Regions from separate parts of the Janthinobacterium sp. SUN137 genome, predicted to be linked through region 1. Evidence: predicted binding sites of a transcription regulator. Region 1 holds the regulator's gene; the other holds the start of a gene.

Region 1 (14,565 bases):
GCGCCCACGCCGCCCACCAGCACGTTGCCTTGCGCCATGCCGTACACCTGGCCATCGGCGCCCTTCAGGGGCGTCATTAATAAAGTGCCGCCGCGCAAGCTTTTCGCATTGCCCATCGACGACACCGTCACGTCGAGCAACTGGCCCGGCTGGGCAAACGCGGGCAAGGCCGTCGTCACCATCACGGCGGCCACGTTTTTCAGCTGCAAACTAGTGCCTTGCGGCAAGTTGATGCCCTGCTGCTGCAGCATCGCCGCCACGCTCTGGATGGTGAACGGGGTTTGCGTGGTCTGGTCGCCGCTGCCGTCGAGGCCGACGACGAGGCCATAGCCCATCAGCTGATTCTGGCGCACGCCGGCGATGCTGGCCAGGTCCTTGATGCGCTCGGCTTGCGCCACGGGCGCCAGCAGGGAGATGGCCAAGCCGAAAATGGCGAGAAAGCGGGGAAAGGTCGACGTTGCCATGATCAGAACGGCAACAGGCTGAGGAAGAAGCGCGACGCCATCGACGCCATTTCGGCGCGGTCGATCTGGCTGTTGGTGCGGTATTCGACGCGCGCTTCGGCCACCTGGGTCGAGGGCACGACATTGCCCGTGCCGATGGTATCCGGATTGACCATGCCCGAGAAGCGGATGAATTCCGTGCCCTTGTTCATGGCGATCTGTTTTTCGCCGGCGACGATCAAGTTTCCGTTTGGCAATACCTCGATCACCGTCACGCCGATGGTGCCGGAAAACGTGTTGCTGGCGGACTGGTTGTCGCCATCGGCAAATTTCGTCGCGCCATTCGCCGCCACGGTGCCGCCGAAACGGCCCTGGGCGAAGCCGGGCGTGGAAAAGCCCACGCTGCCGGACTTGTTGCCGGAACTGGCGCCCGCCTTGACGGCATTCGTGCGCTCGGTGATGGCGATCGTCATGGTGTCGCCCACGTGGCGCGCGCGGCGGTCTTCGAAGGCGGGACGGTAGGTCGACGGCTGGTAGATGGAACCGTTGTTGACGACCACGGGTTCCGGCATCGGCGCGCGCGTGGTGGTGGGATATTGCACGATGGACGTAGGCGTGATGGCGCAGCCGGACAGCAGGACTGCAGAGAACAAAGCGATGATGGGGTATTGCATGGCGAACCTCCGCTGCCATCCGGCGGCGGATGGCATGACGACTATGAAAATTAAAGTTGCGACAATTTCTGCAGCATTTGATCGGATGTGGTGATGGCCTTGCTGTTGATCTCGTAGGCGCGCTGCGTCTGGATCATGTTGACCATTTCCTCTGCCACGTTGACGTTCGACGTCTCGATATAGCCCTGCATCAGCACGCCGGCGCCGTTCGTGCCCGGGGTGTTGGTTTGCGCCACGCCGGAGGCGCCCGTTTCCATGTACAGGTTTTCGCCCTTCGATTCCAGGCCGGCGGGGTTGACGAAAGTGGTCAGTTGCAACGAGCCGATTTGCGATGGCGCAACAGTGTCGGGCAAGGTGACGGACACGGTGCCGTCGCGCGCCACGGTCAGGCTCAGCGCATTGGTCGGCACGGTGATGGCGGGCTGGATGACGAAGCCTTCCGAGGTGACGAGCTGGCCGTTGGCGTCCGTCTGGAACGAACCGTCGCGCGTGTAGGCGGTGGCGCCGTCCGGCATCAGCACCTGGAAGAAACCGGTGCCGTTGACCATCACGTCGCGCGAATTGCCCGAGGCCTGGGGATTGCCCTGCGTATGGATGCGTTCGGTCGCCACGGTGCGTACGCCCGTGCCGATCTGCAAGCCCGATGGCAGCTGGGTCTGCTGCGACGATTGCGCGCCCGGCTGGCGCACATTTTGATACAGCAAGTCCTCGAACACGGCGCGCGACTTCTTGAAGCCGGTGGTGCTGACGTTGGCCAGGTTATTGGCGATCACGTCCATCTGCGTTTGCTGCGCTTCCAGGCCGGTCTTGGCAATCCAAAGGGAACGAATCATGATATTTCTCCAATAACAGCGCTAACCAGCCCTGTAGACTATTTCTATGCGACCATTATGCGGTGGCCCCCATCAATTCAAAGCGAGGATCTGGGTGGCTTTCGCCGCGTTATTCTCGGCATTCTTCAACAAGCTCATTTGCGTTTCGAACTGGCGCGCCAGGGCGATCATGCTGACCATCGAGTCGACGGGACTGACATTGCTGCCTTCCAGCGCACCGGTGGTCAGCTTGACGGCCTGGTCGGCCTGCGCCACCGTGCCATCCTTCAGGCGAAACAGGCCGTCGTCGCCGCGCACCAGTTGCTGCTCGGGCGGGTTGACCAGCTTGATGCGACCCAGCACCGTCGAGGGGCCGGGCGGCACGTCCGTGGAAATCGTGCCCACCGTGCCGTCGCTGGCGATGGCCACCGTCACGCCGGGCGGAATCGCCATGGGGCCCGTATCGCCCTGCACCATCAGCCCGCCCTGCGTTTGCAGCATGCCGTTTTCATTCAGTTTCAGGGCGCCGTTGCGCGTGTAGGCTTCGGAACCGTCGGCCGACTGCACCGCGATCCAGCCGCCGTTTTCCACGGCCACGTCGAGCGCGCGGCCCGTGTGCTGCATGGGTCCTTGCGTGAAATCGGAACCGACCGTCGAATCGACGACGAAGGCGCGCGTCGGCATCATGCCGTCGGCCACCACGGGCACGGCGCGGAACGAGTCGAGCTGGGCACGGAAACCCGTGCTGGTGGCGTTCGCCAAGTTGTTCGCCGTGGTCGCCTGCTTGTCGAGGATGTGCTTGGCGCCCGAGCCGGCGGTGTAGATGAGACGGTCCATGTGTTTTCTCCGTGCAAAACGAAAGCCGGGAGCAGTCCGAAAGAACCGCTCCCCTTACTCTTAACGCAGGTTGACGAGGGTCTGCAAGACGGAATCCTGCGTCTTGATGGTCTGCGCATTCGCCTGGTAGGCGCGCTGGGCCGTGATCATGTTGACCAGCTCCGCCGTCAGGTCGACGTTCGACACTTCCACGGCCGAGGCGCGCAAGTTGCCCAGGGTGCCAGTCTTCGGCTCGCCCGTGATGGGCTTGCCCGAGGCCGAGCTTTCCACCCAGGCGTTGTTGCCCAGCGGTTCCAGGCCGTTCGGGTTGGTAAAGTTGCTCAACACCACTTGGCCCAGGGCGCGCGTCTTGCCATTGTTGTACTGGCCCTGGATGACGCCGTCGTCACCGACGATGAATTGGCTCAACTGGCCCGCCTTGTAGCCGTCCGCTTCCGTTTTCTTTTCCGCCGTGGTGGTGCCCAGCTGGGTCGACCTGGTGAAATCGACCTGGACCGACAGGGTCGCATTCGCGCCCGTGGCCGGGAAGATCGGCAGGTTGACGGTGACGGGCAAGGTTTGCGGCGGCGTCAGGGCCAGCATGGCGGCCCGGTCCAGGCTGCCGACCGTGTTGAAGACCAGGGAACCGGTCTTGACGGCCGGCACCACGGTCACGTTGCGGATGGCCTCGTCGATCTGGTCGGGCGTGCGGCTCGAGTTGACGCCGTTCGGCACTGCGCTGCCGTAGGTGGCGGCGATGGCGGCCAGTTGCGCCGGCGTGGCGCCCGCGGCGGCGGCGGCGGCCGAGACGGCGGCACCGACCGCATTGCCATAGGCGACGGCGGCGGCCGTCACGTTGGCCGGCACCAGCGGCACGGCCGTGGCGGCGGCCTGGTAGGCGGCGCGCGCGGCCAGCGAGGCTGGGTCCGTCTGCAGGGCGGCCGCGACCTTCATGCTGGTCACTTCCGTGCCGTCAATGGCCGAGTAGACATCCCAGGTGTTGGTGCCCGTCTTGACATAGAAATTCGCCATGTTGTGGGAATTGCCCAGCGAATCGAAGACTTCGACGGGGAACTGCTTGTGGTAGGAGGTGTCGTCCGTCGACTTGAACGGCACCGTGGTCGGCATGGCCGTGTTCGAATTGAGGTTGACTTGCGTGTCGACCTTGGTCGTTGCCTGGGGCTTCATGTCCGACTGGTCGATCTGCAGGGGCACGACGGCGCCGGCGACGATCTTGCCGTTGACGTCGGCCGGATAGCCGGTCAGCTGCGCCAGCTGGGCGTTGACGATGAAACCGCTCTTGTCGACCTGGAACTGGCCATTGCGCGAATACTGGATGGCGCCGTTGACGCTGGTACGGAAGAAACCGCCGCCATTGATGGCGATATCGAGGGGATTTTGCGACGTTTCCAGGTTACCCTGGTTAAATTGCTGGGCGATTTGCGAGACCGACACGCCGATCCCCGCCTGGTTGCCGCCCACGCCATACAGCGAGTTGGCATAAATGTCGGCGAACTGGGCCTGCGACTGCTTGAAACCCACGGTCGACGAGTTGGCGATGTTGTTGCCGATGACGTCCAGCGATTTGGCGGCGCCATTCAAGCCGCTCAGGCCTTGTTGGAAAGACATTGTGTTCTCCTGGTAGAAATTAGGGGTAGAGGGTCACGCTAAGGGGAAGCGGCTTACAGAATCTGTTTCACGTCGGCCATGGTGATGCTGCCCACGCCCGGCACATTCAATTTCACGCCATTGGCGCCCGTCGACACGCTGGCGACCGAACCGAACATCAGCGCCGTTGCATCCTTGAGCTTGGTGCCGCCGCGCGTCGCTTCCACGGCGAAGGTGTAGGCGCCGTCGGCCAGCACGACCGGCTTGCCATCCTTGTCGAGGTCGGCGGTGGAACCGTTCCAGCCCAGCGGCAAGGTGCCCGCAGGCTGGGCGCCCAGGTCGATGGAATGGACTTCCTTGCCATCCTTGTAGATGACGACCTTGACCTTGTCGGCGGCCGTGGCCAGGTCCACGCCCAGCAGCGCGGCGCTCTTGCTCAAGTTGATGTCCTTGCCCGCCGTCAAGACGCCATGGCCGATGATGTTGGCCGCCTGCATCGATTCGGCTTGCTGGTAGCTGGCTTTCAAACTTTCCACGGTGGTATTGAGCTTGTTGACTCCCGTCACCGTCGACAGCTGGGCCAGCTGGCTGGTCAGCTGTGCATTGTCCAGCGGATTCATCGGGTCCTGGTTTTTCAGCTGGGTAACCAGCAGGGTGAGGAATTTGTTCGTTTCCGCTTCGACACTGCCTGCCTCGGCCGTCGTCTTCTTCGGATTCATCGTCGCCATCAGGTCGGTGACTTTGGAGGTGTTCGTATCGATGATTGCCATAATGATCAGTCAGCCTTACTGGCCGAGGGTGAGGGTTTTCAGGAGCAGCGACTTGGCCGCGTTCATGGTTTCCACGTTGGTCTGGTACGAGCGCGAAGCCGACAGCATGTTGACCATTTCGTCGACCGTATTCACGTTGGGCATGGTGACGTAGCCCTTCTCGTCGGCCAGCGGGTTCTTCGGGTCGTAGACCAGCTTCATCGGCGACGGATCCTCGATCACCTTCTGCACCTTGACGGCCGTGGCGCCGTTGGCCATGGGCACGGCTTCGAACACCACCTGCTTGGCGCGGTAGGCTTCGCCCGTGGCGCTGGTGGCGCTGTCGGCATTGGCCAGGTTGCTGGCCACCGTGTTCAGGCGCTGCGCCTGGGCGCTCATGGCCGAACCGGAAACATTGAAGATATTAAATAGCGACATGATTATTGTCCTCCCTGGATGGCCGTCAGCATGCCCTTGATCTGCGAATTGAGGAACGTCACGGCCGCCTCGTAGCGGATGGCATTGTCTGCAAACGCGTTGCGTTCGAGATCCATGTCCACCGTATTGCCGTCGACGGCGCCCTGGGCCGGCGCGCGGTACAGCAGCGGCGTGCCGTCGGCCAGGGTCTCGACCTTGCCGCCACCGGGTGCGCCCGCAGCTGCGGCCACGCCCTTGCCCGGCATATGCTGCGGTGCCGTGCCCTTCAGGGCCGGCGGCACGCCATCCTTGCGCGCCATCGCCCCCTTCAGCGCGGCGGCGAAATCGACGTCGCGCGCCTTGTAGTTGGGCGTGTCGGCATTGGCGATATTCGAGGCGAGCAATTCCTGGCGCGTCGAGCGCAGGCTCAGCGCCGTCTCGTTGAAGCGCATGTAATCGTCGAGTTTCCCTATCATGTCAGGCTCCGGAAAGATCTGCCACTGGCGCCCGAGATGGCGGAAGGATGGCGGATTAGTGATGACAGGAAACATAGTAAGGTGCCCACCAGCAAGACCATCGCCGGATCAGACCGTACTTTTACCCCTTAATCGGCGCTTCGATCGGGGCGGCGCGCACTATCATGGCACTATTCCAGAGGCCTATCACCATGAAAACACCGCTCGCTTTCTTCTTTGCTTTTGCCGCCCTGCCACTGCTGGCGCAGGCGCAAAACGCCGGCCGGCAAACGCCGGAAGCGCTGCGCAACAGCGTGGAACAATTCCTGCAAGTGCAAAGCAACGGCTTGCCCGGCAAGGTGACTGTCACCGTCGGCGCCGTCGATCCGCGCCTGAACCTGGCTGCCTGCCCCGCGCCGCAAGCGTTCATGGCGCCGGGCGCGCGCGCCTGGGGCAAGACCACCGTCGGCGTGCGCTGCACGGCGCCCTCCAGCTGGACCATTTACTTACAAGCGAACGTGGCCGTCGTCGGCGACTACGTGGCCAGCGCCGTGCCGCTGGCGCAAGGGCAAGCCATCGACGCCAGCCAGCTGGTGACGATGCAGGGCGACCTGGCCGCATTGCCGGCAGGCATCGCCACCGACATGGCCCAGGTCGTGGGCGCCAGCACAAATATTTCCTTGCCGCCAGGCACGCCGATGCGCCTCGACACCCTGCGCCGCAAACCGGTGGTGATGCAAGGCCAGCTGGTGCGCGTCGTTTCGAGTGGCAACGGTTTCCAGGTGGCATCAGAAGGACGCGCCATCGGCAGCGCCGGCGATGGCCAGACGGTGCAGGTGCGCACGCAGAGCGGCCAGCAGATCAGCGGCGTGGCGCGGGCTGGCGGCCTGGTGGAGGTGGCGTTTTAAACACGGATGGACAGCGATATTGTGGTCTGGCGCACTAAAGTTTCGGCAAAAGGTGCCGATAATGACACATATCCCGGAGTTTTTTGACTTCGACCAGACGAGGATCACGCTGTGAAAATTACCGATAACACCATTAAAAGCAATCCCGGCCTGCCGGTGGCGCCCGCGAGTACTTCCGGCGCCCGGAATGCCGAGAAAGCCCAGGCAACACCGACAACGTCGGACAATGTACGCCTGTCGCCGCAAGGACAGGCATTAGCGGCCAGTGCAACTGCCGGCAGCGGCGCCGTGTTCGACACGAAGAAAGTCGAACGCATCAAGCTCGCGATCGCCGACGGCCAGTTCCAGGTCAACTCAGAAAAAGTGGCGGACGGTCTCCTCGACACGGTCAAGGACTTGCTGCACTCACGAAATAGATAGGTTCCCTCATGCAATCAGTGACTCCGTTTTCCAGCCTGCGCGACGAGCAACAGCTCATGACCACATTGCTGGCATTGATGAAAGAAGAACAGCGGCATCTGGTTGCGGCTGACATCGATGCAATCACGGAACTCACGGCGCGCAAGACGGCACTGGTAGGACAATTGAGCCAGCTGGCGGCGCAACGCCACCAGGCGCTGGCGGCAGCCGGTTTCACGGCGGCCGAAGCGGGCATGGAAGACTGGCTGGTCGGCGCCAATGAAGCCGACGCGGCGCCCCTGTGGAAAGCCCTGCTCGAGACGACGCGCGAAGCCAAGGAGCAAAACCGCCTGAACAGCCTGCTCGTCAACAAGCACATGCTGCACACGCAAGGCGCCCTGAACGCCATGCGCCCCCCGGCCCAGAGCGGCAATTTCTACGGTCCCAGCGGCCAACCGACGACGAACACGGCCAGCCGGCGCGTCGTCATCGGCTGATTCCCCTAGTTAACAGCAATCCGCCGGCAAGGCGCAGCCGCCTTGCCCTTCAACCGTGCGCGGCACGCCCCGCATGCTGGCGGTATTTCGCCACGATGGCTTGCGCCCTGGCGCTGGCCGCCACCTGCTGCTCCGGCGTCAGTTCCGCCTGCAGCCAGTGCCAGTACTCATCCTGGTAGGGATTGGTGACGCCGGGCGCGAGGATGTCGTCGTAGACCTGGCGCAGCGCCAGCAGGTAGCCATACGCTCGCGGCGCATCTTTCTGCACCACCTCGCCATCGCGCAGATACGCCATCATCAGAGTCGACACGCTGGTCAGCTCCGCCTCGTCCGCCTGCGCCGTCAGCTGGGCAATCGCTTGCCGCTTCCACGCCTGCACCAGCGGATCGTCGGGACGGTTGCGCAGCGCGCTGCGGTCGCCGAACGGCCCTTCCGACAGGAAGATAGTCGCCGCGCCGGGCACGCCCGCCCTGGCGGCAGTCGCCAGGTAGCCGAGGCGCTCCTCGCGCTGGCGCTGCGTCAGGCCCGCGCACAGCTGCTGCTGGGCGGCTTTTTCCTGCGCCGTCATCTCGCGCCCCAGCTCGAATTCCAGCCCCGGCAAGCGCCTTTCTTTCTCAAATGAAATGCAGTCGTCGAGCAGATTGTAGGCCGCATACGCGTCTTCCGGCTTGCCGCTGGCCGTCAGGCGCGCGAGCTGCTGCGCCAGGGTGACGGGCATCGGCGCGGCATCGGCGACCGGGCTGGCATCGATATTCAGATACGATTCCAGGCTGCGTCCCGCTGGCGCGCCAGCGGCGGAGGCGGCGGCAGCGTCCGGCGCGCCGCTCTCGGGTGCGGGCCAGTACACGAGCGCCAGCGCTGCCGCGATGGCGGCGGCGATGGCCATGCCGGTGAATTTGACGTTCATGGTGAGGAAGCGCGTGGATGGGAAATGCACGTTACCACAGGCGCGCGGCAGCGGGCCGCACGCCTCCGCACGCTCAGCCGCCGGCCTTTTTCGGCTGGTGGCCCAGCTTGACCAGCGCGGCCAGGATGGCGTCGACATGGTCGCCCTGCACTTCGATCACGCCATCCTTGACGGTGCCGCCCGAGCCGCACTGCGTGCGCAACTGCTTGCCCAGCAGGGCCAGCGCGACGGCGTCCAGCGGCAAGCCCTTGACCACGGTGACGCTCTTGCCGCCACGACCCTTGGTCTGGCGCGAGACGCGCACCACGCCATCGCCCGCAGGCGCAGCCTTCGCTTGCGCCTTGCACGCGCACTGCGCCAGCGGCTGGCGGCAGGCGGGACACATGCGGCCCGTTTCAGTGGAATAGACGAGACCGCCCAGGGAGCTGCTTTTCATGAGGAAACGATAAAAGAGGAAGAAAGCGCGATTGTACCAAGCGGCAGCCCGCAGTTGACGAGCGTCAATTGGCCGGCGCAGGCGCCACGGGCGCCGTCGGCACTTCCGTCACCGTTTCGGGGATGCCCGACAAAATCGTCACGGCGACCCGGCGGTTGCGCGCGCGCCCTTCCGGCGTGGCGTTCGGCGCCACGGGGATATTGTCCGCGTGGCCGACGGCCGTCAGGCGCGACGCCTTGACGCCGCTGGCGATGAACAGGCGCACCACGGCGCTGGCGCGCGCAGCCGACAATTCCCAGTTCGAGGCAAAGGTCGAATTACTGATCGGCTGCACATCCGTATGCCCTTCCACCTGCACGTCGTGCGTGTCGTCCTTGAGCAGCACGGCCACGGCGCGCAAGGCCTGGTCCGATTCGGCCGTCAAGCCCGCCGCACCCGGATCGAACAGCACGCTGGCATTGATTTCCACGCTCACGCCGCGGCTCGTCTGCGTGACCCGCACCTTGCCTTCCTTGACCAGCGGCGCCAGGGTCGACGTCAGGTCCTGCGCCAGGCGCGTCATGTGTTCGCGCTCGCGGCGGATGGCTTCCGTGCGGCGTTTCAGGGCGGGGTTCGGCAACGGGATCGCCTGCGGCGCTTCCATGATGATGGGCGGCGCGCCCTTTTCCAGGCTGAAGGCCTGGCCGATGGCGTTCTGGAAGACGCGGTATTTGCCTTCGTTGACTTGCGAAATCGCATACATGACGACGAAGAAGGCGAACAGCAGGGTGATGAAGTCGGCGTACGAGATCAGCCAGCGGTCCTGGTTGTCCGGTTCCTCGTCATACTTCCTGCGCGCGCGCCGCATCATGGTCAATGCTCGTGCAAGAGGCTGGACACGCGCTCTTCGATGATGCGCGTGTGGTCGCCCGTGGCGATGTCGTACAGCACGGCGGCCGTGATTTCATATTGCACCACGCGGCGCGAGACGATGGCCTTGAGTTTATTGGCCACCGGCAGGAACAGCAGATTGGCCAGGCCCACGCCATAGATGGTCGAGACGAACGCCACGGCGATGCCGCCGCCCAGCTTGCTGGGGTCGGTGAGGTTTTCCATCACGTGGATCAGGCCCAGCACGGCGCCCAGGATGCCGATGGTGGGCGAATAGCCGGCCGCCGATTCCCACACCTTGACGGCCTGGCGCTCGGCCATTTCGTAGGCGGAGATTTCCACGTCGAGCAGCTGGCGCAGCTTGTCGGGCGCGATGCCGTCGACGATCATGCGCAAACCCTTGGCGTTGAAGCGGTCGGCCGTGTTTTCCATCAGGCGTTCGAGCGCCAGCGGGCCGTCGCGGCGCGCCGTCAGGCTCCATTGCCCGATGTCGCGCGCCAGCGCGGCGCGCGTGTCGGACGGCGGCAGGAAGACCCAGCGCAGCATTTCCAGGCCGCGGACAAAAGTGCGCAGCCGCGTCTGCAGCAGCACGGCGCCGAAGGTGCCGACGATGACGATGGCAAAGGCGGCCGGCTGCAGCAGGGAGGCCATCTTGCCGCCTTCCAGTGCCTGGCCGACCAGCAGGCCCGCCAGCGCCAGCGCCAGCCCGATTACGCTGGACCAGTCCACGCCAGCTCCCTCAAGGTTGCGCGCAGGCGCGCGACGGCCTGGGTATGCAGCTGCGAGACGCGCGATTCGGATACGCCCATCACCGCGCCGATCTCCTTCAGGTTCAGCTCTTCTTCGTAATACAGGCCCATGAGTATTTTCTCGCGTGGCGGCAGCGCGTCGATGGCATCGATCACGGATTGCCGGAAATCGGTATCGAGCAGGGAACGCAAGGGGTCGCTGTCCTCGTCCACGCAGTGGCGGTCGAGGAAGCTGTCATTGCCGTCCGGGTCATGAAAGTCTTCGTAGTACACGAGCTGGTGGCCGCCGCCGTCGCCCAGCATTTCCTGGTAGTCGGCCAGCGACATTTTCAGCAGCTTCGCCACTTCCGACTCGGTCGGCGGATGGCCGAGGCGCTGCTGCAGGGTGCTCATCGCCTCTTCGATCTTGCGCATGTTCTGGCGCATGCTGCGCGGCAGCCAGTCGCTGGTGCGCAATTCGTCGAGCATGGCGCCGCGGATGCGCAGCACGGCATACGTCTCGAACTGCGCGCCATGCGTCTCTTCATAGCGCGTAATGGCATCGAGCAGGCCGATCATGCCGGCCTGGATCAGGTCATCGACCTCGACCGAAGGCGGCAATTTCGCCTTCATATGGTGCGCCAGACGCTTCACCAGCGGAATATGCTCCGTCAGCAAATAGTCCTTGTTCGATTTCCCTTTGACCGTGTACATAGGCTGCTTATTGTTTTCTCATCTTATCTGGTGCTGCGGTTCGATTCAGGCGCTGAACTGGTGCGGGCTCCCCGTCTGGTACAAGGTGCCGCCAAGCACCGGCGCCGCCGAACGGGCCAGCCGCTCGGCCAGTCCGCGAAACGCCACCGACGCTCCCGCCAGCGGAAACGCATCGACCACGCTGCGGCCCAGCCGCGCCGCGCGGTGCAGATACTCGTCGGCAGGCACGGAACCCATCGAAGTCAGCTTCACGGCCAGGTAGCGGCTCGCCGCCTGCGCCATATTATCGTATACCACTTTTGCTTCGGATTCGGAAGCGCCGGTGACGAGAATGCCGAACGGACGGCGTCCCAGTTCCTGGCTCAGGCGCTTGATCAGGCAGTACGCCGCCTTGATCGAGGTGGCGCTGGTCGAGACTTGCACGACGATATCCGACGACGCCATCAGCGGCACGGGGAAGCACGCGCCCTCGTCCGCCACGACGCCGTCGACCAGCACGATGCCGCTCTGGCGCGCCAGCACGTCGAACGTCTTGCCCAGGCGGCGCAGTTCATCCTCGCCCGCATAATCCATGCTGTCCATCAAATGGTTGCGCGCGCCGAGGCTGGCCACGCCGAAACCTTGCGGCACCTGGTGGATGACCTGGTTCAAGCCGCACTGCTGGCGCGCCACGTCGCGCAGGCTGGCGCCGTGCGCCAGTCCCAGGCGCGATGCCACGCCATCGCTGCCGCCGCTGGCGTCGAGCAGCAGCACGTCATTGCCGCCGTAGACGAGCGACGCGCCCAGGTTGACCAGCATGGCGCCCTTGTCGTCCTGCGGCGTGGCCGAGAGGAACGTCATGACGCGCGGCTGCGGGCCGGCCAGCATGCGGCGCAAGCCTTCGGCCTGGTCGAAATCGAAATTAGCCAAGGTGCACCCCGCGCGCTTCATTGTTGCGGGCAGCCGCCTGCGCCATCAGGAGCGGCAGTTCGGCGTCGGAAAACTGCGTCGCCGCCGCATCACGCTTGAGCTTGAAGGCACGGTCGATCAGGTAGCCGCGGTCGGCCAGGTACAGGTCTTCCGGCACGCGCTGGCCGTTCGACACATAAAACAGGTTCAGCTTCTGGCGGATCACCACGTCGAGCACATTGCCGATCGAGGCCGCTTCATCGAGCTTGGTCATGATGCAGCCGGCCAGGCCGCTGCCCTGATACGCGCGCACCACTTCGTTCAACGTTTCCTGCGTGGCCGTGGAGTTCAGGCACAGCAGGCGCTTCACGTCGGCGCCGGCGCCCGACAGCATGGCCACCTGTTCCGTCACCATCTGGTCGCGCTGGCTCACGCCCACCGTATCGATCAGCACCGTGTGCTTGTTCTTCAATTCTTTCAGGGCGATGCGCAAGTCCGCCTCGTCCTTCACCGAATGCACCATCACGCCGAGGATCTTGCCGTAGATGCGCAACTGTTCATGCGCGCCGATACGGTAGGCATCCGTGGTGATCAGGGCCAGCTTTTCCGGGCCGTGGCGCATCACGCAGCGGGCCGCCAGCTTGGCCGTGCTGGTGGTCTTGCCGACGCCGGTCGGGCCCACCAGGGCAAACACGCCGCCCTGCTCCAGCATGGCGTCTTCATTGGCCACAGTATTCAGGTTACGACTCAGGACCGTCTTGATCCAGCGCATGCTTTGCGCGCCGTCGAGGCCGGCCGGCAGCTTGTCGATCAGGTAGCGCGCCAGGCTGGCCGAGAAGCCGGCCGCCAGCATTTCGCGCAGCACGACGGCTTTTTGCGGCTCGCGCTGCTGCGTCGACCCCCACGAGATTTCCGCCAGCTGGGTTTCCATCATGCCGCGCATGGCGCGGATTTCATTCATCATGCCGCTCATCTCGGCGGCGGCGTTTTCCTTGACGTGCGCCAGCGCGCTGGCCATCATCTGCTGCATGCGGGCCATGTCCACTGGCTCGGAGGCAGCCTGGCGCGGCGCGGCAGGACGTGGCGCAGCCGGGCGCTGGGCCGGGGCGGCCGGACGCTGCGACGTGGCGAACTGGGTCTGCAACTGGGGACGGGGCTGGGCCATTTCGGACGCGGCCGGCGGCGAGGCCAGCGAAGCGGCATCGTCATTGGCCAGCGCGAGGATTTCCACCACGCCATCGGCCTGGCGGTTCGACAGGATCACGGCGTCGGGGCCCAGCGCTTCGCGCACCTTGCGCAGCGCATCGCGCGACGAGGCGCCCGTAAATTTCTTCACATTCATGACCGGCCTCCCAGGGCGGGGGTGGCGCAATATTGGCTGAACTGTGTGACCATCGTCGACTCCTGTTGCTTGAGTGCTGTCTTCCACATGGACACAGATCACCCGGACAGTTTCCATTATTAGCGATGCTTACAGGAAATGATCGAAGGAACAGGACGGGAAAGTACCCGTTATTCAGTTTGCCGAGAGGAAATTGATGTTTATTTGACCAAAGACAAGGGCTGGGGTCAGACCCGGCGGGTCTGACCCCGGTACTAATGCTGCCAACTATTGTGCCCCCACCAGCGCCGTGACGCGGATGGTCTTGGTTTCCGGCACTTCCGCATGCGACAGCACTTTGAGCTGCGGCAAGGCGCGGCGCAGGAAGCGCGACAGCAAGGCGCGCAGCGGTGCCGGCACCAGCAGCACGGGCGTCAGGCCCAGCGCTTCCTGTTGCTGGGCAGCCAGGCCCGCCTGGTGCGCGATGGTGTCGGCCAGGCCCGGCTCGATGCCGGCGCCGTCGCCGCCATTGCCCATCGCCTGCATCAGCAGCCGCTCCAGGCGGCTGTCGAGGGTCATCACGGACAGTTCGGCCGAGCCGGGGAACAGTTGCTGCACGATGGCGCGGCCCAGGGCCACGCGCACCAGCGCCGTCAGGTCGTTCGGGTCTTGCGTGCTGACCGTATGCTCGGCCAGGGTTTCGATGATGGTGCGCATGTCGCGGATGTGCACGCCCTCGGCCAGCAGGTTCTGCAGCACCTTTTGCAAGGTCGACAGGGACAGCATCTTCGGCACCAGGTCTTCCACCAGGCGCGGCGACTCCTTGCCCAGGTGGTCGAGCAGCGATTGCACTTCCGCGCGGCCCAGCAGCTCGGAAGCGTGCGAGGTGATCAGGTGGTTCAGGTGCGTGGCCACCACCGTCC
Region 2 (14,565 bases), on a different contig from region 1:
GCCTTGCAGTACCGCATCTATTACCTGAGCGATCCGCTGTCGGGACTGGGGCAGAATCCCATGAACGCGCCATCCGTCTTCAACTACTTCCGCCCCTCGTACGTGCCGCCCAATTCGGCGCTGGCGACGGCGGGCCTGGTGGCGCCGGAAATGCAGATCACATCGGAGCCATCCGTCACCGGTTACCTGAACTTCATGCAGGACGCCATCCGCGGCGGCGTGGCGGAAAACAGCGCCGTGCAAGCCGACTACTCGGCCGAAGTGGCCCTGGCCGACCAGCCCGCCGCCTTGCTGGACCGGGTCAACTTACTGTTAATGTCCGGCAATATGTCGTCCCGGCTGCGCGGCAAGATCCTGGCGGCCGTCACGAGCATCGCGATTCCCGCCGCCAACGGCAGCAATGCCGCGCAAGTGACGACGGCAAAAACCTACCGCGTGCACCTGGCCATTTTCCTGGCCATGGCCTCGCCTGAATACCTGGTTCAAAAATAAGGAAGCAGCATGACCATCACCTCTCACTTCTCGCGCCGCCGCTTCCTCGGCTCCATGCTGGGCCTGGCCGGCAGCGCGGCCACGCCATTCGCCCTCAACCTGGCCGCCATGGGCCAGGCTGCGGCCCAGTCCGCCGACGACTACAAGGCCCTCGTCTGCCTGTTCATGACCGGCGGCAACGATTCCTTCAACACGGTGCTGGCCACGGACACGCCATCGTGGAGCGAATACCTGCGCCTGCGCAACACGGGCAGCAACGATTCGATCCACCTGCCCGGCGTCGGCGAAACGGGCGGCGTGCTGCCGATCACGCCCGCCACGGCGCAAACGGGCCGCAGCTTTGCCCTGCACCCCGCCCTCGCTCCCGTGAAAGACCTGTTCGACGGCGGCCGCGCCGCCATCGTTGCCAATGTGGGCACCCTGATCCAGCCCCTGACCCTGGCGCAATACAAGGCGGGCAATGTGGCGCTGCCGCCGAAACTGTTTTCGCATAACGACCAGCAATCGACCTGGCAATCGGGCTTGCCGGAAGGCGCCAGCATCGGCTGGGGCGGACGCCTGGGCGACCTGCTCGGCACGGGCAACGCGAATGCGACGTTTACGGCCATCTCGGCCGCGTCAAACGCGCTGTTCCTCAGCGGGCGCCAGGTGCGCCAGTTCCAGGTGGGCCAGGCAGGCGCCGTGCCGATCCGCAATATCGGCGGCGGCTACCTGTTCGGCACCACCGAGGGCGAGACCGCCTTGCGCGACATCATCAGCACGGCGGGCGACGACATGATGGAGCAAGAACACGTGGCGACGGTGCAGCGCGCCATTTCCAGCCAGAGCGTGCTGAGCGGCGCCATGCTGGCGGCCGGCGCGGGCGGCGTGCCCAATCCGCCGCCCTACATCAATCCGAACACGGGCGCGTCCAGCGTCAACCAGCTGGCCGTGCAATTGCAGACGGTGGCGCGCATCATCGGCGGGCGCGGTCCCCTGGGGGCGAAACGGCAAGTGTTCTATGTGACCCTGGGCAGCTTCGACACGCATGACCGCCAGAAGGAATTGCACGGCGACCTGATGGCGCGCCTGGCGCACGCGCTCGCGTATTTCGACGCGACCCTGGCCACCCTGCAAGGCGCCGACGTGCGGCGCCAGGTGACGACGTTTACGGCGTCGGACTTCGGCCGCACCTTCAGCAGCAACGGCGACGGCACGGATCACGGCTGGGGCGCGCACCACTTTGTCGTGGGCGGCGCCGTGAAGGGCCGCGACATCTACGGCGCCTTCCCCGCCACGGGCCTGGGCCATGAGCTGGACGTGGGTTCCGGCTCCCTGCTGCCGACCATCTCCGTCGACCAGTATGGCGCCACCCTGGCCAAATGGTTCGGCGTGGCAGACGGCCAGCTGGCCGACGTGTTCCCGAACATCGGCAACTTCAGCCGGCGCGACCTGGGTTTCATGACGGCAACTTAACCGTTCACGGCCACCGTCAGGGTGACGACATAACCATCGGTGGCATTGCCCGTCACCGTCGCCATCTGCAAGCTGGTGCCGTCGGCAAAGACATTGTCGGTGGCATAGCTGATCTGCGCCAGGTTGCGCACGCTGGCCGTGTAGCCGCTGGCCGTGTAAGCCTCGTTCAGCGTTGCCATCGGGAACGTGAACTGCGACGTCTTGATGCGGTTCGCGGCGCTGGCCGCCTTGGCCAGGCTGGGATACACCTCGAAATGCACGTGCGGCATGCGTCCCGCGTAGCAGCCGGGAAAGATGGTCGTGAACGCCAGCTTGCCCGCGCTGTCCGTTTCCTGCACGCCGCGCAAATAATTTTGCGCCGTCACGCCGCTCGAATACAGCGAATACAGACCGTCGCGGTCGCAATGCCATAAATACACGGCGTAGCCGGCCAGGCTGGCGCAGCCGCCGCTGGCGTTGAGCAACTGCAAATTGATGGTCAAGGGCACGCCTGCCGCCACGCCCGTGGCGCCATTGAAACTGGCGCGGATATCGCTGCGCACCACGCCCGACTGGTTCAGCACGTTGATGATGCTGCCGCCATTCGTGTTCGTGCCATCGGCCGGATACGGCCCGCCCGTTTCCTCGGGAATCACCGTGCAGGCGCCCGCGGCCGGTATCGTGACGCTGCCGGCGCCGCCGGACGTGCCCGTGACGGCGCCGCTCGCGGCCGTGCCGCCGGCGTCCGAACCGCCGCCGCAGCTCATCAACGGCAAGGTGGCGGCGCCCGCCAGCAGCCAGCGCAGGACTTGGCGCCGTTCGGCCGCCTGTTGCCGCATCATTTCGAGGTCGGATGCCAGACCGTGATCATGTAAGTCCATATATATTCCATCAAGTAGGGCAAGCTCGCCAAGGCAGGGCTCAGGCTGGCGCACAGGAACAGCGCCTGCGTGGCCCGTTGCGCGAGCGCCTTCCTGGCAGCGATGGCGAGCTTGCGTTCCATGGCTCAAGCCGTTGTATCGACCAGGTTGCCGCTGGCGGACAGGCTGCCGCCCGCGCTCGCCGCGCCCAGGCTGCCCGACAATGCCTGCAGGAAACTGCTCAGTTTGCTGCTGCTCGTGCCGCCCTCATCGCCGCCCAGCGCGCTGAGCAGGCTGGCAAAGCTGGACTGCAAGTCCGTCACGCTGCTGTCCGCGCTCTGCGCGCTGTCGCTGCCATCGCTGCCGGATGACGAGAGTTTTTGCAGCAGGCTTTGCAAATCCGACTCGATATTGCCGGGGCCGCCGCGCGCGCCACCGCCGGGTGGCGGCCCCGAAGGCGGCTCTGCCCCCTCTTCTTGCCCGCCGGCACTGCCACCGCTCTGCGCATGCAGGCTGCCCATCAGCTGGTGCAGGAAGGCGCCCAGCGCCTGGCCCGCGTCGCCGCTGCCGGCGGCGCTGGCGCCGTCCGTCGCGCTATCGCCATCGCTGGCATCGACCGTCACGCCGATCGATGACAAGGCGCTGGAAATAGCGTCGAGAAATGCGCCATCGTCGGGTTTGGACGGCCGCGTGCCGCCCGCGCCGCTGGTACTGCCGGTATTGCTGCCGCCGCCCAGGCGGCTGAACGCGCTCAGCTGGCTGGCGGCGCTGGTCGAACTCAAGGCACTGATGCTCATCTCACTCTCCTGTGCTTATTGGGGACGGCGCGGGCCGGGGCGGCTGTCGCCCCGCTGCTGCGCCTGCTTGCGCTGTTCCGGCGTCAGCACGGCCAGCAATTGCTGCTCCAGCCGTGCCTGCTGCAAGCTGATCTGCGCCATGGCTTGCGCCGCCGTGCTGGCCAGCGCGCTGGCCTTCGCATCGTCGTAGGCGCTGGAGGCGGCCAGCGCGCGCAGCTGCGCATGGGCCTTGAAGGCGATCTTTTCCTGTTCCCGCAGCAAGGGCGCCTGGGCGTAGGTGGCGGCGAAAATCTTGTCTTGCTGCGCTTCGCTCAAGTCGATGCCGCGCAGGAATGGCGGCAAGCCTGGCGCACCGGGTCCGCCAGGTCCGCCGGGTCCGTGAAGCAGGCCGGGCGGCGGCCCTTCCAGGGCGCGCGCTGGCGGGCCGTCCGGCGCAGCTTCTTGCTGAGCCAGCGCCAGCAGCGGCATGCTGCAGGCGGACAGCAGCAACAGGGATACGGCAATACTCAGGTATTTCATCGGGCTTTCCTTTCGTGGCGATCAGCCCTGATTGTGGGCGTCTGGCATGTAAAGCAACGTTAGGGCGGCGTAAAAGCGTGTAAAGGAAGGTGCGCAAATGTAAGCGGACGTATGTAAAAGCGGGTAAAACCGCCCTGAACGGCCCCCTTTGACTGCTATCATCGGGCGATATTCACCCGAAAAAAGCACAGGCATGAGCAAGGTTTTGTTAATCGATGACGACGTGGAACTGGTCGGCATGTTCCAGGAATACCTGACGCAGGAAGGTTTTGACGCCCGCGCCGTGCATGATGGCGAAAGCGGCGCGGCCGAGGCGCTGACGGGCCTGTACGCCATCGCCATCCTCGACGTCATGATGCCGCGCATGAATGGCCTGGAAACCCTGCGCCGCATCCGCGCCGGCAGCAACCTGCCCATCCTGATGCTGACGGCGCGCGGCGACGATACGGACCGCATCGTGGGCCTGGAGCTGGGCGCCGACGATTACGTGACAAAACCGTGCACGCCGCGCGAGCTGACGGCGCGCATCCGCGCCATCCTGCGCCGTGCGCAAGCGGCACCGCAGGACACGTCGGGCCTGGCGCCGCTGAGCGTGGGACAACTGACGATGTGGCCGGAGCAGCGCCGCGTTGCCTGGGCCGGCGCGCACCTGGAGCTGACGAGCACGGAATTCAACCTGCTGGAAGTGCTGGTGCGCCATGCAGGCAAGCCCGTGAGCAAGAATCAGCTGTCCGAACTGGGCCTGGGCCGGCCCATGGCCCGCTTCGACCGCAATATCGACGTGCACTTGAGCAGCCTGCGCCGCAAGCTGGGCAGCCTGGCCGATGGCCGTTCCTGCCTGCAAACCGTGTACCGTCTCGGCTACCAGCTGATCAAGGAGTAAGCGTGGGCCGTCTGTTCTGGAAGTTTTTTCTGTGCATCATGCTGGCGCAAGTGACGGCCACCATCGGCATCGGCGGCACCTTCTGGCTGAAAAACCGGGCCGCGCAGCAGGAACGGGCCCTCGACATCGACACCAGCCCGCCCGCGCAAATGATCATCGAGGCCGCCAGCGCCACCGTGGAAGCGGGCGGCAGCCAGGCCTTGCGGCAATTCCTGGGCAAACTCGAACGCATGCGCGTGTTTGCCGTCGATACCAAAGGGCAAGAATTGATGGGCCGCGCGGTGCATCCCGCCATGCTGGCCAAGGCACGCGCCATGCTGCAACAAAGCCAGGCCCATCCCGTCGTGCGCGACGTGGCCGGCAGCGACGGCAAGCGCTACCTGCTGTTCCTGCCCTCGTCCGAACGCTTCCGCAATGCCGAGGCGGGCGCCGCGCGCGACACGCTCAACGCCGTCACCCTGAGCGGCCCGCGCGCCATGGGACCCGGTCCACGCCCCAGCGAAGCGGGCGCCCCGCCGCCACGCGGCGAATTCGGCCGCGGCATGCCGCCCGGCCCGCGCATGGACAGCCCCTACCGCACCTTCATTCCCCTGGCCGCCGCCATCGCCGCCAGCCTGCTGTTCGCCTTTTTGCTGGCCTGGTATTTTGCGCGCCCCATCCGCGACCTGCGCCAGGCGTTCGAGGCCGCCTCGCACGGCAACCTGGCGCCGCGCTTTCACGCCAGCGGCAAGCGCGGCGATGAATTGACGGACCTGGGACGCGATTTCGACCGCATGACGGGCCGTTTGCGCAGCCTCATGGACAGCCAGAGGCGCTTGCTGCATGATGTCTCGCATGAACTGCGCTCGCCGCTGGCGCGCTTGCAGGCCGCCATCGGCCTGGCGCACCAGCAGCCGGAAAAGATGGCCGCCTCGATGCAGCGCATCGAACGCGAAAGCGAGCGCATGGATAAACTGATCGGTGAACTGCTGACCCTGTCGCGGCTGGAAGCGGGCGCCGTGCAAGCGGGCGCGGGGCACGCACACAGCGAAGACGTCGGCATCGCCGACCTCGTGCACGACATCGTGGACGACGCCCGCTATGAAGCCAGGGCGCGCCTGATGGGCATCGACCTGACGGTCGACGCGGCCATGGCCGACGCCAGCGTCACGGGCCAGCCCGAGCTGCTGGCGCGCGCCGTGGAAAACGTGGTGCGCAATGCTGTCAAGCACAGCCCCGACGGCGGCACGGTCGATGTCGAGCTGTCGCGCCAGCATGATTGCTTGCGCATCGCCGTGCTGGACCGGGGACCCGGCGTGGCCAGCGCCGACCTGGCCCGCATTTTTGAACCGTTCTTCCGCGCCGCCAATACCCAGCACAGCACGGACGGCCATGGCCTGGGCCTGGCCATCGCCCAACACGTCATCAACGCCCATGGCGGCCGCATCGGGGCCAGCTTGCGCAGCGGTGGCGGACTGTGCGTGGAAATGTTGTTGCCCGTCAAAACGCCAGGCTGACCTGTCGGCGAGCCTGGCGTCTTTTACGCGCGGAGAATGCTGTTACGCCTGCGTATCGATGATGCTGCCCAGGGTGGACGAGGTCGATTTGGCCGGGCTCGTCGCCGTATCGGCGCTGCTGACCGGCTGAGCATCTTGCTGCGCCGCCTTCTGCGCGGCGGCAGCTTGCAACTGGGCAATTTGCGCCTGCAAGGCCTGGATTTGCTGCGCCAGTTGCTGTTGCAGCTTTTGCGACGCCTCCGTCTGCTCGCCCTTCTGCGACTCCGTCAACTGCTTTTGCGCCGCCGTGATCTGCTTTTGCAGCGCCGCGATCTGCGAACTGCTGCCCGAACTGGCGCTACCGGCCGCGCTGACCGCGCTGCCTGAACCGATTGCCGCTACCATGATGCCTCCTCAGTGTTTCGATACCAAGGTTAACGGCAGGCATGGGCGCGGATGTAGTGCCGCAGGTGTAAAGACAGGTAAAGACAGGTAAAGACGGCTGGCGCCCCTCCCTTCACCGCAATCAGGTCTTGGGTAAGGTTACGCCGACCTGGCCCTGGTACTTGCCGCCGCGGTCCTTGTACGACGTTTCGCACACTTCATCTGACTCGAAGAACAGCACTTGCGCCACGCCTTCGTTGGCATAGATTTTCGCCGGCAGCGGTGTCGTGTTGGAAAACTCCAGGGTCACATAGCCTTCCCACTCCGGTTCGAACGGGGTGACGTTGACGATGATGCCGCAGCGCGCATAGGTGCTCTTGCCCAGGCAAATCGTCAGCACGTTGCGGGGAATGCGGAAATACTCGACGGTACGGGCCAGCGCGAACGAGTTCGGCGGGATGATGCAATAGCCCTTGCCGGACACGTCGACGAAATTGTTCGCGTCGAAATCCTTCGGATCGACGATGGTGGTATTGATGTTGGTGAACAACTTGAACTCGTCGGCGCAACGGATGTCATAGCCATAGCTGGACGTGCCGTAGGAAACGATGCGGTTGCCGTCGCGTTCCTTGACCTGGCCCGGTTCGAACGGCTCGATCATGCCCGTTGTTTCCGCCATGCGGCGTATCCATTTATCGCTTTTAATCGTCATCGCAGGGGTATCTTTCTAGAATATCGGAATGGCTGGGGCCGCACGCCTGCTGCAGGCGTGGCCCGGATGGCAGGATTTTACGCGAAAATCCGCCACTTTTGGCCCTTGCCCGCTGAAAATCCTTGCCAGTCGGCTAGTGTTTAGCCAACAGCGAGGTGATCATCTCGCGCACCACTTGCGCCGTCAGTTCCGGGTTTTCCATGGGAAACAGATGCCCGCCCGGCACCTGGCGGAAAAATTTGCCGACCAGCTTGCGCGTGGCCGTCAAGCCCGCCTGGCGGCATTCCACCGATTCCGTGCCGCCGATAAAACCGATGGGCACTGGAAATCCGTCCTTAACGAGACCGCCGATGTGGTGCGGCAAGCTGCGGTAGACCTGCGTCTCCACTTCGCGCGTAAAGCGCAGCTGCACCCCGTCCGGATGCGGCGCCAGGCCGCTGTCGATGTAATCGCGCAAGACTTGCGGCGCCCAGATGGCGAACATGTCCTTGGCGGCAAAATGCTCATACGCAGCTTGCGCATCGGGCCACAGCTTGCGCCGCCGGGCGGAAAAACGGGCGGGAGAGTAACGCTCGCCCAGTGCCGTGTTGCGCGCCAGCCGCACCAGCAAGGCGCGCCAGCCCGCCACCACGGGCGAATCGAGCAAGACCACGCAGCGCACCAGGTCGGGACGCTGCTTGGCCACCATGACGCTGAGCATGCCGCCCAACGAATGGCCGACGAGGATCACGGGCGCGCTGTAGCGGCGCTCCAGGTCGTCGATATACTCGCGCACCAGCTCGGGCCAGCCCGTGCTGACGGGGTATTCGGGATCGTGCGCATGCATGTCGAGCGCCTGCACGGTGTAATGCTGTCCCAGCAAGCCAAACAGCTTGCGGTAAGTGCCGGCTGGATAACTGTTGGCATGGGCAAAGTGCAGTTGCGGGAGGGTCATCGTGGGTCGGTGCCGGTGAATGCGATAAACAATTGTAATGGCATGCCGGCAAGACGTATCAGAGGAAGGACTCTAATTGCCGGGGCGCATGGGCCATGCCGGGCACGAACGCCGCCAGCACTTCGCCCAGCTCGGCGTTGGAATCCACGACGCAAAAAGCATCGTCGAACGCGTGGTGACGGTTCATGGGATTGCGCACGACGATGCATTCCAGTCCGGCCGCATTGGCGGCGCGCAAGCCGCGCGGCGAGTCTTCCACGGCCACGCAGTCGGCGGCGGCCAGGCCCAGGCGCTGCAAGCCCAGCTGGTAGCCGTCGGGCGCCGGCTTGCTTTCCCCATACATTTCACGCGTGAGCACGAAATCGAAGTGGCGCAACAAGCCCGTGGCCGCATGGCTGATCCGGAAATGCTGCTCGTAGGCACTGGTGACCACGCCCATGGCCACGTGCGGGCGCAGCGCCGCCAGCACTTGCCCGATGCCGGGCATGGCCAGCTGGCGCGCCTGGCGCAGGCGCTGCGCGAACAGCGCGGTGCGCTCGGCCCGCAAGCGCTCGACCAGCTCGATCTCATGGCCCTGCCCCAGCAGCACATGCCAGGCGCCATAGTTATTGTCCAGGAACCAGTCAAAGAATTGCTTCGGCGTCAGGTCTATGCCGTAGGGCAAGAGCAAGTCGCGGTTGCTTTCGTAAAACAGCTGCTCGGTGTTGACCAGCACGCCATCGTTGTCCCACAGCACGCCCTGGATGGTTTTCATGGCTTGTTGTCGTTCAGAAACTTACTTGAAGAAAATGTCGTAGGACAATTTAACGATCAGCAGCACCAGCAGCACGAGGAATAGGATGCGCACGAAGGCGGCGCCGCGGCGCACGGCGATCCAGGTGCCCGTCAGGGCGCCCAGGATGTTGCACACAGCCATCGGTGCAGCCACGGCATACACCACGTGACCGGCGGGAATGAAGAAGGCCAGCGCAGCCACGTTGGTGGCGATATTCACCAGTTTCGAGCAGGCCGAAGCGAGGATGAAGTCGAAGCCGAAGACGCGGATGAACAGGAAAATCAGGAAACTGCCCGTGCCCGGCCCGAACAGGCCGTCATAGAAGCCGATGGCGCCGCCGATGACGATGGCGAGAATGCGTTCGCGCGGCCCGATGGGGCGCGCTTCGCGCGTCGTGCCGAAATCCTTCTTGATGAAGGTGTAGATGGCCATGATGATGATCAACACCAGCACCATGGGGCGCACCACCTGCTGCGGCACATACGACACGGCGGCCGCGCCGATGAAGGACATGACAAAGGCGCTGGCTACGGCCGGCAGCACCAGCAGCCAAGGGATGTGCACCTTGCCGACAAACGAGCGGGCGGCAAACGTGGTGCCGCAGGCGGACGCCAGCTTGTTCGTGCCCAGCAAGGAGGTCGAGGCCATGTTCGGCATCAGGTTGAACAGGGCCGGCAGCTGTATCAGCCCGCCCCCGCCCACGGCGGCATCGATCAGGCCGGCAAAGAAGGCAAATAAACACAGCAGCGAGATGGTCAGCATGATAGGCAGTAAGGAATGGGCGACAGCGGCAGTATAGGCGCCGTGGATTTTTCCGGATGCAACTTCATATTGCGGAAAACGCAATCAGGCGTAACGCTTGACGGAATGCGCCCCGTGCGGTCTACTGGCCTCTTTTGCCGGGAGTCACGCGATGTCGATGAAACTGATGTGGGAGATCCGCGCCTTTTGCACCGTGGTGGAAAAGCGCAGCTTCATCCACGCGGCGCGCATGCTGGGGCGCTCGCCGTCGGCCGTCACGCGCGCCATCCAGTTCCTCGAAGACGCCATCGGCGCCGAGCTGATCCTGCGCACGCAAAAGCAGTTCACCCTGACGACGGCTGGCGAAACGTATTACGCGTCGGCCAAGCACTTGCTGGAAACGCAGGCCGAGGCGGAAGACCAATTGGCGGAATTGAGCAATTCGCCGCAAGGCTGGGTACGACTGTCGGCGCCGGAAATCCTCTCGCTGGGCTTTCTGCCGAAAGTAGTGGCGCAATTCTCGCGCGACTACCCGAACGTGTCGGTGGACATCCATTTCTCCGATAAATCCATCGATCCTATCCAGGAAAAGCTGGACTTCGCCATCCGCGGCGCCTTTCCCCAGTCCAGCGAGCTGATCGGCTACCCACTGTGGAATTACCGCCGCTACATGTACGCCTCGCCCGACTATATAGAACGCATGGGTGCGCCCGGGGAACCGGAAGAGCTGGCCGGCCACGACATCATCATGCATTCGGCCCCCCGCATCCTGCGCGACTGGCATTTCGTTTCCGGCGAACGCAACGTGCGCTACCAGGTGCAGCCCCGTTTCCGCTTCACTTCCGGCATCGCCACCTTCCAGGCGGCCTTGGAAGGCGCCGGCATCGTGCGCCTGGCCAGCTGGCTGGCGGAACCGGCCGTGGCCAACGGCACCCTGCGCAGGGTCTGCACGGCGTACCGGCTGACGTCATCGAAGGAGCTGGACCCCAGCATTCATGCCGTGTACGGCACCTCGCGCATGGCCAAGGGGGCGCGTTTGTTTCTCGAATATGTAAAGAAAAGGGGGATGGAGATACCGGATGAGCGCGTAACGTGATGTCTATTTTCAAAATAGGCGTGCAAAAAAAACTCTTCACTTCATATGCTATCGCACGCTTCGTCGGCTGCATGCAGATATAGCGACATTTCACCACTATTGCTTTTTAATAGCAGTCAGTTCTTCGTGAAATACGTGTACCGCATGTACAACCATTAAGTTCCCCATAAAAAATCTTGCAGAAAATCAACAATATTGATAGCATTAATATTTAAATAAATAATAAATCTTATGCCGTCAATGAAAAAATACAGTTCGGATATTATCAATGCGATGATAGCCCAGGCCACGTCACCTCAAAAAGATGACTACCTGAACAATGTTTTATATGAGATGTGCAAAAAATCCCCGAAACATACTGATATTGGTGTTATCTATGCAAAGCTATCCATTATTGGACGCACTTATGCTGCAGCACTAGAACGGACCTCGAAAAAAGAAAAGAAGAGCAATATCATATTTTCAACGGCCATTTCAAAAATAATCAAGGATGGCGAACTTGATGCTCTCATCAATGAAGCCAGGATGGTAAAACTTCCAATCTCTCTGGAATTTTCCAGCGTCGATCTGAATGCCATCTCTAAAATATTGGCCCCGCACGCCTATCTTTCACGCGTACTCAGCCAAGCAGCGGAGATAGGAAAGGTTTCGCTTTCGTCAAAATACCTGCATTTTCATCTACCCGATCTCTACCCCATATATGACAAATATTCACGAAAAAATATAAGTAAATTTACCTCGAGCACCGGGAGAAAGTTTGAATACAAAAATTGCGAAGAAAGCTATGCAAAATTTTTCATTAGATGCCTCATATTGAAAAATTCACTGATGAAGAACCATAAAAAGAAATTAAGCATGCGACAGATAGATAATTTATTGTTAGGGAAAAATCCAACTTTTTGACAAGGGCAACATAAATCTCCCTATGTGTATTCAATAGCGCGCAGGGATGAGAATTATCAAAAAATATTGCAAAAATACACCTACCAACAATGCCCGCCCAAGCATTCCGACGAAAAAATAACTCCTAAAACTGTGAATTTATACAAGCCATACAGTACGTTTTAGAAGACTCCAGTCATTAATTCCACTCACATACCATGCCAGTACCGCGGCCGGCTGGCGCGGTACTGCGTCACATCAATATTGTCCCCAAACGCCAGCACCACCGCCCCCTCCACATCCGTGCGCAAGCGGGTAATGCCCATGTCGCCATAGCGCGCATACACCTGCGCCTTCGGATGTTTATAGCGGTTTCTGTGCCCCACCTGGAAAATGGCCAGGGTCGGATGCACGGCGCTCAAAAACGCCGGAGTGGAAGACGTGCCGCTACCGTGGTGCGGCGCCAGCAGCACGTCGGCCGCCAGTTCGCCCTCCATCGAGCGCGCCAGCAATTGCGCTTCCTGCGCCGCTTCGATGTCGCCGGCCAGCAGAATCGAGTGCTTGCCCGCCGTGATTTTCACGGTGCAGCTGCGGGCGTTCGGCGTCAAGCTGATGTCCATGTGACTGGCGGGCAGCGGGTGCAGCATGGCGAAATGCACGCCTTCCCAGGTCCAGCTCTGGCCCGCCACGCAATGCAGATGCGGGAGCCGGGCTTGGCGCCGTGCCTCGACGGCCGGGTGGCCGTCGAACAGGGACGAGGCCAGCCAGCCGACTTGCACGTTTTCCAGCAAGGATACGGCGCCGCCCGCGTGATCGAGGTCGCTGTGGGAAATGATCACGCCGTCCAGCCTGGCGATGCCGCGCGCGCGCAAGTAAGGCACGATGACCCGGCTGGCGCCATCGGCATCGAGACTGTAGGCGGGACCCGTGTCGTACAGCAGGCGGTGGCCGTGGGTTTCCACCAGCACGGCCATGCCTTGTCCCACGTCAAAGGCCGTGACCCACATCTGGCCAGGTGGCGGGCTGGACGGCAAGGCCGTCAGCAGCGGCAGCCAGCCCAGCATGCCCGCCCAGCGGTGCGGCCATCCGCGTGGTGCCAGCAGCCATGCCGTGCCAAACAATGCCCAGAAAAAACTCCACATTGGCGGCGCGGGCGCCGTCCACACGGCAAAGCGGCGCGCACCCAGCCAGTCCAGCACCTGTGCCAGCATCTGCACGATGGCGTGCGCCAGCAGCAACAGTCCATCGGACAGGGGCGCGGGCAGCAGGCTGCCAGCCAGAGACAGGGGCGTGACGACCAGGCTGATGACGGGAATAGCCAGCGCATTGGCGACGGGAGAAACCAGTGAGACTTGCGAAAACAGCAGCATCGTCAACGGTACCAGCCCCACCGTCACCACATACTGCGTGTGCGCACCCAGCGCCACGGCCGCGCGCAGGCGGCGCCAGCGTCCCGCCTGCTGCGGCAAGGGCACCGTGGTGCGGCCTGCCGTCGCATACAGCATGGTGGCGACGGCGCCGAACGACAGCCAGAAACCAGGCCATAGCACGGCCCACGGGTCGAGCAGCACCACCACGCCCAGCGCCAGGCACAGGATATGGCCGATGCTGGTAATGCGCCCCAGCCACAGGGCCAGCGCCACCACCAGCAACATATACAAGGTGCGCTGCGCGGGCACGCCGAAGCCTGCCAGCAGCACATAGGCAAATGCCGCCAGCGCACCGGCCAGCGCCGCCACCTTTTGCGCCGGCAGCCGCAAGGGCAGTTGCCAGTCGGTAAAAAACGAGCGCCGCCACAACGTGCCCGCACCCAGGGCGAACAGTCCCGCGATCATGGTGATGTGCAAACCCGAGATAGAGACCAAGTGGCTCACGCCCGTGCGGTTGAATACTTGCCAGTCCGACTGGGGAATGGCGCGCTGGTCGCCCACCACCAGCGCCACGATCACGCCCGCATACTGCCTATCTTCCAGGCTGCGCAGTATGCGCGCGCGCAAGGCCGCGCGGCTCGCTTCCACCACGTTGCCGAAGCCGGGCACGAAGCCCGCCAGGCGCACGTTCGGCGTATCGGCGCGCGGCTGCGGCCGCACATAGCCCGTGGCGCGCACGCCCTGCTCCAGCATCCACGCCTCGTAGTCGAAGCCCATGGGATTCGCATTGCCGTGCGGACGCTGCAGCCGCACGGTGAGGCGCCAGCGCTCGCCCGGCTGCACGTCGCCCACCTCGTTCGTCACCTCATCGCGAAAACCCGCGTACCAGGACAAGGCGATCAAGGGAGGAACCTGCACGCCAACCGCCTTTTCCACGGCAAAGTTAAAACGCACGCCCTGCTCGAAGCGATACGGCAGGCTGGCAACGGTGCCCGTGACAACAATATCCTGCCCTTCATCGGCCAGCGCCAGTTGCGGTGCCATGGCGGCCTGGGCCAGCCAGGCCGCCCAATAAAAGCCCAGTCCTACGCCAGCGGCGAGCGCAACAGCAGAACGCCAACGCACGTGACGGCGCAGCGTCACACTCGCCGCCCACCCTGCGCCCGCGATCCCCCACAGCAGCACGCCCGCATGCGGCGGCAAGCTTGCCT

Evidence for each region. The regulator FliA, encoded in region 1, starts transcription of late flagellar genes. The targets are predictions, from matches to a motif close to CTAAAGTTTNNNNNNNNNNNGCCGNTA.
Region 2: O3298_RS10030 (FlxA-like family protein) is a predicted target of FliA. The motif match lies at 6,896-6,922, and genes of this name have one in related genera.

The regions. Positions count from the first base shown of each region.
Region 1 covers NZ_JAPWHZ010000001.1:761,548-776,112, forward strand. The annotation lists gene O3298_RS03510 (flagellar basal body P-ring protein FlgI) at 1-464, opposite strand, end outside; gene O3298_RS03515 (flagellar basal body L-ring protein FlgH) at 467-1,117, opposite strand; gene flgG (flagellar basal-body rod protein FlgG) at 1,168-1,950, opposite strand; gene O3298_RS03525 (flagellar basal body rod protein FlgF) at 2,023-2,766, opposite strand; gene O3298_RS03530 (flagellar hook protein FlgE) at 2,827-4,374, opposite strand; gene O3298_RS03535 (flagellar hook assembly protein FlgD) at 4,428-5,123, opposite strand; gene flgC (flagellar basal body rod protein FlgC) at 5,139-5,540, opposite strand; gene flgB (flagellar basal body rod protein FlgB) at 5,543-5,995, opposite strand; gene flgA (flagellar basal body P-ring formation chaperone FlgA) at 6,187-6,882, shown strand; gene flgM (flagellar biosynthesis anti-sigma factor FlgM) at 6,994-7,302, shown strand; gene O3298_RS03560 (flagella synthesis protein FlgN) at 7,311-7,778, shown strand; gene O3298_RS03565 (hypothetical protein) at 7,828-8,685, opposite strand; gene O3298_RS03570 (translation initiation factor Sui1) at 8,759-9,121, opposite strand; gene motD (flagellar motor protein MotD) at 9,186-9,968, opposite strand; gene O3298_RS03580 (flagellar motor protein) at 9,974-10,720, opposite strand; gene O3298_RS03585 (RNA polymerase sigma factor FliA) at 10,702-11,433, opposite strand; gene O3298_RS03590 (antiactivator of flagellar biosynthesis FleN protein) at 11,479-12,342, opposite strand; gene flhF (flagellar biosynthesis protein FlhF) at 12,335-13,663, opposite strand; gene flhA (flagellar biosynthesis protein FlhA) at 13,931-14,565, opposite strand, start outside.
Region 2 covers NZ_JAPWHZ010000002.1:435,915-450,479, reverse strand. The annotation lists gene O3298_RS10070 (DUF1800 family protein) at 1-492, shown strand, start outside; gene O3298_RS10065 (DUF1501 domain-containing protein) at 502-1,947, shown strand; gene O3298_RS10060 (intradiol ring-cleavage dioxygenase) at 1,944-2,807, opposite strand; gene O3298_RS10055 (hypothetical protein) at 2,765-2,929, opposite strand; gene O3298_RS10050 (hypothetical protein) at 2,933-3,583, opposite strand; gene O3298_RS10045 (Spy/CpxP family protein refolding chaperone) at 3,599-4,102, opposite strand; gene O3298_RS10040 (response regulator transcription factor) at 4,296-4,985, shown strand; gene O3298_RS10035 (ATP-binding protein) at 4,988-6,481, shown strand; gene O3298_RS10030 (FlxA-like family protein) at 6,524-6,865, opposite strand; gene dcd (dCTP deaminase) at 6,987-7,556, opposite strand; gene O3298_RS10020 (alpha/beta fold hydrolase) at 7,690-8,490, opposite strand; gene O3298_RS10015 (HAD family phosphatase) at 8,549-9,244, opposite strand; gene O3298_RS10010 (TSUP family transporter) at 9,266-10,027, opposite strand; gene O3298_RS10005 (LysR family transcriptional regulator) at 10,179-11,102, shown strand; gene O3298_RS10000 (hypothetical protein) at 11,334-12,005, shown strand; gene O3298_RS09995 (DNA internalization-related competence protein ComEC/Rec2) at 12,194-14,565, opposite strand, start outside.